2 linked regions of the Victivallis sp. Marseille-Q1083 genome follow. The protein of the gene in region 2 interacts with the protein of the main gene of each other region in a pairwise test. Links are inferred from orthologs where the notes say so. Each region holds a gene or a part of one and is shown on either strand. Other genes may lie near its edges.

What was found.
Region 1: the proteins of rlmN (region 2) and HWX74_RS10090 interact in binary tests that used the Escherichia coli proteins (3 or more experiments, as listed by UniProt). The link is inferred for Victivallis sp. Marseille-Q1083 from one-to-one orthologs.

What each region holds. Positions count from the first base shown.
Region 1 is NZ_CAHJXL010000001.1:2,457,950-2,461,577, reverse strand. What follows is about bases 1-2,999. They hold HWX74_RS10090 (hypothetical protein), read right to left. Parts: upstream 2,099-2,999; coding sequence 902-2,098; downstream 1-901. Other genes in these bases: ftsA (cell division protein FtsA), read right to left, coding at 2,098-2,999; HWX74_RS10095 (DUF4091 domain-containing protein), read right to left, coding at 1-860. Also shown: more of ftsA, read right to left, coding at 3,000-3,384; HWX74_RS10080 (hypothetical protein), read right to left, coding at 3,590-3,628. UniProt on the Escherichia coli protein: Essential cell division protein that forms a contractile ring structure (Z ring) at the future cell division site. The regulation of the ring assembly controls the timing and the location of cell division.
Region 2 is NZ_CAHJXL010000001.1:403,579-407,837, forward strand. What follows is about bases 744-3,743. They hold rlmN (23S rRNA (adenine(2503)-C(2))-methyltransferase RlmN), read left to right. Parts: upstream 744-1,694; coding sequence 1,695-2,792; downstream 2,793-3,743. Other genes in these bases: HWX74_RS01540 (glycosyltransferase family 39 protein), read left to right, coding at 744-1,740; HWX74_RS01550 (TIM44-like domain-containing protein), read left to right, coding at 2,789-3,743. Outside these bases: mgtE (magnesium transporter), read left to right, coding at 1-65; more of HWX74_RS01540, read left to right, coding at 94-743; more of HWX74_RS01550, read left to right, coding at 3,744-4,259.

The DNA of each region.
Region 1 (3,628 bases), 2.1 Mb from region 2 along the record:
CCATCAACTTCCACGACAATTTTCGGCGTGCAGGTGGCTCCCCACTGCGTATACAAGTGTGACATTTCGAAGTACCGGATTCCGCACGACTCGCAGAGATCGATCCAGCGCTCCAGCAGCGAGAAGTCGAAATGGTAGCGGTCTCCCTTCTTGCTGATCTTCAGCAACTGCACCGTCGGCCGCTCCCCGCCGACCGCGGTATCCAGCGGCTGCGTCCACAGCGGCGTCAACAGCATATTGATGCCGTGATCCGCCGCCGACTGGATATAGGCTTTCAGCAGTTCCCAGTGCCTTTCACTCCAGCAGGGCACCTGATAATAGGTATAAAGACAATCGGCATGGAACCATTCGGTATGGATCAGCGTCTGCTCCGGCAGCGCCACCGGCACTACTTCCAGCGTAAAATTCCCCTCTCCCAGCACTTCCGGCAGATCGGGCATCGGTTCTGCGGGAACCAGTTTCAGCCGGATCGGATATTTGCCGCCGGCGCAATTCTCCGGCACGGCAACCGAAACCCACAACGTCCGCCACTGCTCCGGCAGCGTTTTCACTCCATCGGCAATTTCATCGAGCAGGTCCGGATACAGGCCCGGCGTCCGGCGCAACACGGCGTCCGGAATCTCCGGATCGTTGGCCGGCAGTTCGCTCGGAACCGATTTCACCTCCCGGACCGTGACCGCCTCCGCCAGCGGCGATTCGACCACCGGCAACACCTTCAAACACCAACTGTCGGTCCAGTAGGCCACCTGAAAACTGTAAATTTCCCCCTGCAGCGCGGTGCCGCAGCACAACTCCTCCGCCTGCAGCGCCTCGTCGCAAAACACTTTTTCGAGAGAACTGATCAACCTGAACTTAAACATTCCAACTCCTTACTATTCTTGAAACAATTAGCCTGTATGCTTTATTCACCCTTGTCGATCGCAACCGAACGGCGCTGGAAAGTCGGAATATCCAAATCTTCCCCGTTGACCACCACTTGCGTCGTATTCAGAAAGATGCCGCGGGAGACCGGTTCCAGTTCAAACTGCGGCTGCTCGAATTGACCGCCGCCGGCAATACTGCCGACCACTGCCGGCCGTTCCGCCCGGCGACGGTGCACCGGCCGGCGGACCGCCTCGACTTTGCCGTCGTATTTGATCGCCAACGCGGTCAGCTGGATGCGGTCGCCATACGCCGGATCGACATTGGTGCCGATCACCACGTTGGCATCCTCGCCGATAAACCGGCGGGCCGCCTCGAAGACCGCTTTCATCTCGCCCAGGCTCAACGCCTCCCCGCCCAGCAGCGTCAGCACCACGACATCGGCGTCGCGCAATTTATTCACCCCGCCCAGCAACGGCGCTTCCAGCAGCCGTTCCAGCGCCAACTGGCCGACGTTCAACCCTTCGCCGGCCGCCGCATTGCCGACGCCGATGGCACAGAAGCTCTTTCGCTCCCGCAAAACGGTCCGCAGATCGCCGAAATCGGCCGGCAGCAGATTGCCGACCCGCAGCAATTCGCTGACTCCCACCACCGAACGGGCCAGCTCCAGGTCGGCCAGCCGGAAGGCCTCCCGGGTCGACGTCTCCGCCGGCAGCACCGAAAACAGCAGATCGTTCGGCAAACAGAGCAGCACATCCACCACCGGCAGCAACTCCTGCAACGTATCTTCGGAAATTTTCCGCTTGCTGTGTCCCTCCAGCGAGAACGGCATCGTCAACAGAAAAATAGTCGGAATTTTCAACCGGCCGGCCAATCCGGCCAGCGCCGGAGCACCGCCGCTGGCGGTGCCGCCGCCGAGGCCGCCGATCACCAGCAATAATTTGGAGTCGCTGATCAAGGTCTCCAGCGCGGCGCGTTCCCGGGCCATCGAACGCTGCCCTTTGAGCACATCGCCGCCGCAGCCGCGCCCGTTGCGCCACTGACGGTCGGCCAGCAATTTATTCTCTTCCGGCAGCGGGCAACCGTCCAGCGCCTCGCTGTCGGTGTCCACCGCCAGCAGACGCAGATGGGCGGCTTCCGGCATCCGGCTCAACAGATTGACCACCCGCACGCCGGCACAGCCCAACCCCAGAACCGCGATCGTCTTTTCCCGCACCGTTTCTTCTGCCATATTCATCACATCTTTATCGATTTGAACAATTCGCCGACCCCGCGCAGCATCCGATCGCCGACTTCACCGGCTTCCCCCACCGCCTCGGCCAACCGGCCGAACATGCCGCGCGGCCGCATCGCCGAATAAATCTGATTGCACTCCTCACCGAACTTCAACACCCCCCAGACCGTGCTGTAACGCGGATTTTCCAAGTCGGTCAGGGCGCCGCTGGCATCGTAAGGCCGGCCGATCCGGACCGGAAACTCAAAAACGGTATGAAAAAGTTCAAAGGTACGGTCGAACAGGGCGGCCCCGCCGGTCAGCACGCCGCCGCTGGCCAGGTTGCGCAGGATGCCCTCTTCGCCGACCCGCCGCTTGATGATTTCAAACACCTCCCGCAAACGCAAATCGATGATCCGCTCGAACGAACTCAACGGAATCCGCCGCAGGGCGCCTTCGGCATTTTTCATCTCCAGCACCCCCTGCCGCCGTTCGACGCTGCGCTGCAGCGAACCGTCCTGCAGGATTTTGCGGCACTGATTGATCGTCAGGTTCAAGCCGAGCGACAAATCATTGACGACATGTTCCATGCCGACCGGCAGCACGCCGCTGGCCAGCACGCCCATGTTGAACACCACGGCATATTCCGTCGTGCCGGCCCCCATATTGACCAGCAGTACGCCATTCTCCTTCTCCTCGTCGGTCAGGATGCCGTAGACATCGGCAATGGCGCTGAACACAATCTTGACATCCGCTTCGAATCCGGCATCACGCATCAGCGAACGGAAATTTTCGATCCGGTTGGTGTCGCCGTGAATGACATGCAAATACGCTTCAAGCTTATGGGCGACCTGATTTTCCGGATTGCGGGCCCGACGAATGCCATCCAACAGATAGAAGGCGTCGAAAGTATTGATTTTGGTCTGTTCCAGCGGCAACGGCTTGACCTGGGCATTTTTGATCGCCTCACCGATCGCCGCCTGGGAGACCCGCTGGTCTTCGGCATTGATGAATACCGTGCCGACCCCCTGGTAGGAGTTGATATTGCAGCCGGTGACCGACATGGCGATGATCCGGCTGTTGTTGATTTCGCGCCCGGCCGACGCATCGGCCGCTTCCAGCGCCTCAGTCAATTTTTCCAGCGCCAGGTCCATGTCGACGATCTCGCCCTTGACCACCGAATTGCCGCCGGAGGCTTCACCGCGGCCGATGATGGTCAACGGTTCGTCCGGGCGTGAAGCACCGATCAGCACACAAATTTTCGAGGTGCCGATCTCGACTGCCGTAATGATATCCCGCCGTTTCAACATCCGATTATTTCTCGTTGATTCCTAAAATTCCGAAAGAACTACAAATACGTTACACAAAATATTACCAAAGGCGGAAAATACCAATTGATTCCAATTTTTTTTACGGTTTTTTACGGCCGGGGTATGCGCGGCGAAATTCCATTCAACGCATCGGCACATCACCGCCTTTTTCCTCCGGCTCCTGTCCTTCCGTCAGCCGTTCCTGTCAGCCTCGGCCTCCCCACGACAGCAAGGAACACAAAGC
Region 2 (4,259 bases):
TCTCCACCGGCAACGACCTTTCGGCATCGCTGATCTATCTGGGCATGTGTACGTTGTTGTTGTGAACGGGGATTCAGCAAGAGGTTTCGAATTATGGCACGCTATGAAGAACATCCCGTCAAACCGACGACTGCGGTCATCGTTCTGGTTTTGAGTTTTCTTTTTCTGTACTGTCCCTGGCTGCTCGGCAGCAAGGAACTCTACTGGGAAGAGGTCAATTACGCAATTCAGGCGGTGGAAAACACCTGGTTTCCGCCGCTGAGCATCGAACAAGCCGTCGCCGTCGCCAACGGCTTCCCGCTCTATCCGCTGATGGCCAGGCTGCTCTATGAACTCGGCATTCCGATGGAGCTGGCATTGCGCTTGCTTTCCATCGCCTCGCTGGGCATCCTGGCGACAATGGTCTACCTGACCACCGTCCGCATCGGCGGTACGATGGCCGGCGCCACGGCAACCGTCACTTTGCTGGCCAGCAACATCGTCATCGAAAAAGCGCTCAACGGTTATCCGAACATGTTGATGCTGCTTTTGCTGACCGCCGGCCAGCTCAGTTGGTTCACGCTGGGCGCCCGCCGCGGCAACTGGAGCGCGGCATGGCTGGCGGGCTTCGGTTTCACCGCGCTGGCTTTTTACGTCGGCGGCTTCATGGCCATCGTCTATTTCATCTTTCCGCTGATTTTCCTGCGGCGGCCGCTGAGCGTCAGCACCAAGCTGAACCGTCCCGGCTTTTATCTCGGCCTGGTGCTGCTGGCGCTGGTGATTCTGTTCTGGAAACTGCCGATTCTGCTCTACGACGGCAATGTCCAGAGCGACCCGTTCTGGCTGGCCCTGCCGACCGTCGGCCAATACCTCTATCACCTCTGTTTCTTCCCGCTGGATGTGATCGTGCGGTTCCTGCCGTGGACGCTGATCGCCTGGACTCCGTTCTGCGTCGCTTTTCAGCCGCTGGACCCGGTGCCGATTTTCAGCCGGTATCTGCGCACGCTGTTCATTTCATTGTTCTTCCTGCTCTGGTTCAGTCCGCTGACCGAACCGCGCGACATCATTCTGCTGGCGCCGCCGCTGGGAATCATGACCGGCATCAACTACTGGCTGCTGGTCCGCCGTTACGGCGGCCAACTGCACAAGCTGCTGACGCCATTCCTCTGGCTGACCGCCGCCGCCGGGATTGCCATCCTGGGCTTTTATCTGCTGCCGCCGGAATGGTGGACGCAGTTTTTTCCGCTGGAACGCAGTCTGGAGTTCAGGCACTCGCTGTTCGCCAAGACCAACGGCATCCTGCTGGGCACGCTCGCACTTTTCATCGGCATTTTCCTGTGGAAAATGTACCGGCATATTCCGATTTGGCTGACGCTGCTGCTGCTGACCATGGCTCCGGTACTGTTCTACTGGAGCATCACCCGACCCTACAGCGATCAGGAGAACAGCAAGCGGAAATTCGCCCTCTCCCTGCGCAACGCGCTGCTGACGGACACCGGCGACCGGCTGCCGGCGGTTTACATCAACGACATCCGCGGGTTGTACGGCGAATGTTTTTACCTGGGCGGCAAGGTTTATAAATTATCCTCGCTGCGCGAATTGCCGCAGGATGCGCCGGTCGTCTATCTGATCAGCCCGGATTATCCGGAATCACGCGCCGGCCGGAACTGGAAAAATCTGCTGGACAAAACCTATCAAGAGAAACGCATCTGTCTGTGGCGGGGCGAACTGGACCCGACGACGACGGCGCCGGAGCCCTGACCATGTCGTCCTGCTTGCCATCCATCCTGACCGTGCCGGAGGCGGAATTACAGGCATTTTTCCGCGACAACGGCGAAAAATCGTTCCGGCGGAAACAACTGCAGGAGTGGCTGTACCGCCGTCACACGTTGCAGTTCGCCGCCATGACCGACCTGCCCGGCGCTCTGCGGCTGGCGCTGACCGAACGTTTTGCCGACTGCTCTTCCACGCTGGCCGCCACGCTGCCGGCGCCGGACGGGACGGAAAAGCTGCTGCTGCACCTGGCCGACGGCGAGGCGATCGAAATGGTGCTCATCCCCTCTCCCGGCCGCATGACATTCTGCCTGAGCACCCAGGTCGGCTGTCCGGTCGGCTGCCGTTTCTGCGCCAGCGGCCGCGACGGTTTGATCCGCAATCTGCACACCCACGAAATACTTGAGCAACTGTATCACGGCAGCGCCCGCATCGGCCGGCTGCCGGACAATATCGTTTTCATGGGCATCGGCGAAGGCCTGCTCAATTTGAAACAACTGCTGCCGGCCATCACGATGCTGATCGCGCCGGAGCGGTTCGGCATGGCGCCGCGACGGTTGACCGTCTCGACCAGCGGTTATGTCCCCGGCATTTATGAACTGGCGGCATTCGGCCGGGAGTTGAACCTGGCCGTTTCGCTGCACGCCGTCGACGATGCGACCCGGGCCGTCCTGATTCCGGACACCCTGCGCTATCCGCTCGCCGAAATCCTGGCCGCGGTGGATGACTACCAGCAGAAGATCGGCCGGATGGCGACTTTCGAATACACCCTGATCGAAGCCGTCAACGACCAGGACAGCGCCGCCCGGGCCCTGGCCCGGCTGGCCCGGCGTCATCACGCCAAAATCAACCTGATTCCCTACAACGCCACCACCGAACTTTTCCGGCGGCCTTCCAACGCGGTCATCCGGCGGTTTGCCGAACTTCTCGAGGCGGAGGGCGCCAAAATGACGCTGCGGCTGGAAAAAGGCGCCAAAGTCGCCGCCGCCTGCGGCCAGTTGCGGGCAACCCACCGCCGAACCCCAGCCGCGACGGAATGACGCACCGTAATTTCCAACGATTGAAAAGGTTCGCCGTCCTGCTGCTGGCCGGAGCATCGGCGCCGGCCGCGCTGGCAACGGCCGGCGGCGGCAATTTGTTCGGCGGCGGATTCGACGGCGGAGGGCTGCTTGACTTCGGCGGCGGCGGCGACGGGTTGCTTTACCTCTTCTGGTTTCTCCTTCGCCTGACAATTCAATATCCGCTCATCGGCATTCCGGCGGACATCCTCGTCATCGCATTTCTTTACTGGCAGATCTATCTGTTGAACCGGATGTACAAAGACCGTCTGAACCGCCGGAAACATCTGGCGCGGGAGCAGTTGAATTTCGACAAGCACAGCCGGGAATTCCGATTGCGCAATCCGGAATTCTCCGAAGCGGCGTTGTGCGGCCGGGTCGCCAGAGCATACCGCCTCATCCAGGAGTGCTGGAGCAACCAGGATATGACGCCGGCCCGGGCTTTTCTTTCCGACGGCATCTTCGAACGTTTCCAGCTTCAATTGCTGATGCAGCGTTCCACCGCGGTGCACAACGTCGTGACGGTGGAGGAAATCGAAAACGTCCGGATCGTCGCCTGCAACGCCGACAATTATTTCGACCGGATGGATTTCCTGGTTACCGCCCGGCAGAGTGATTACTATCTCCACGCGGCGACCGGCAAACAACTGTACGGAAGCCGGAAAGCGGAAAAGTTCTCCGAATACTGGACGCTGGTCCGCCGCAAGGGCGCCGGGGAGAAAAATAGCGCTTCTGTCTGGGAAAATTGCTGTCCGAATTGCGGCACGCCGCTGGAACGGCTGGACCGCTGCTGTTGTCCGAGCTGCGGCGCCATCGTCAATTCCGGCGATTACGACTGGGTGCTGACGAATCTGACGCAGGTGGAAGCCTACCGGCGTCTGGAAGACGAGGCTGTCCGGCCGGGGATCGCCCGGTTGCAGCAGCATGACCGGACCTTCAGCCCCTATGCCGTCGCCGACCGGACCGCGTTGATTTTTTACCGGTACCAGGCCGCCCGGCTGCTGGCCGACAGCCGCCAATTGCGCAAAGTGGCCACGCCGGAATTTATCGCGGCCAATGCCGCAACTTTCCAACCGGACGCCGGCGGCGAACACCGCTTCCTGGCGGACGCGGCAATCGGCAGCATCGAACTGCTCGGCTGCGACAGCGAAAGCTCGGCGGAATTCGACTTCCTCACCATGCTGGTGGTATTCAGCGGCCACGAAACCGCCGCGCCGATTCCATCGTCGCTGCCGGTCCGTCCGGACCGGTCGATCCTCTACCGCCAGGTCTTCGTCCTCGCCCGGCGCAAAGGGGTCAAAACATTTTCGGAACGGGTTTTGAGCAGTACGTTCTGTCCGAATTGCGGCGCGCCGGAAACGCCGGAGGGGGTCGACCGCTGTGAATATTGCGGGACGGTATGGTCCGACGGCAGCCGCAACTGGGTACTCACCGCCCTGCAGAATTATC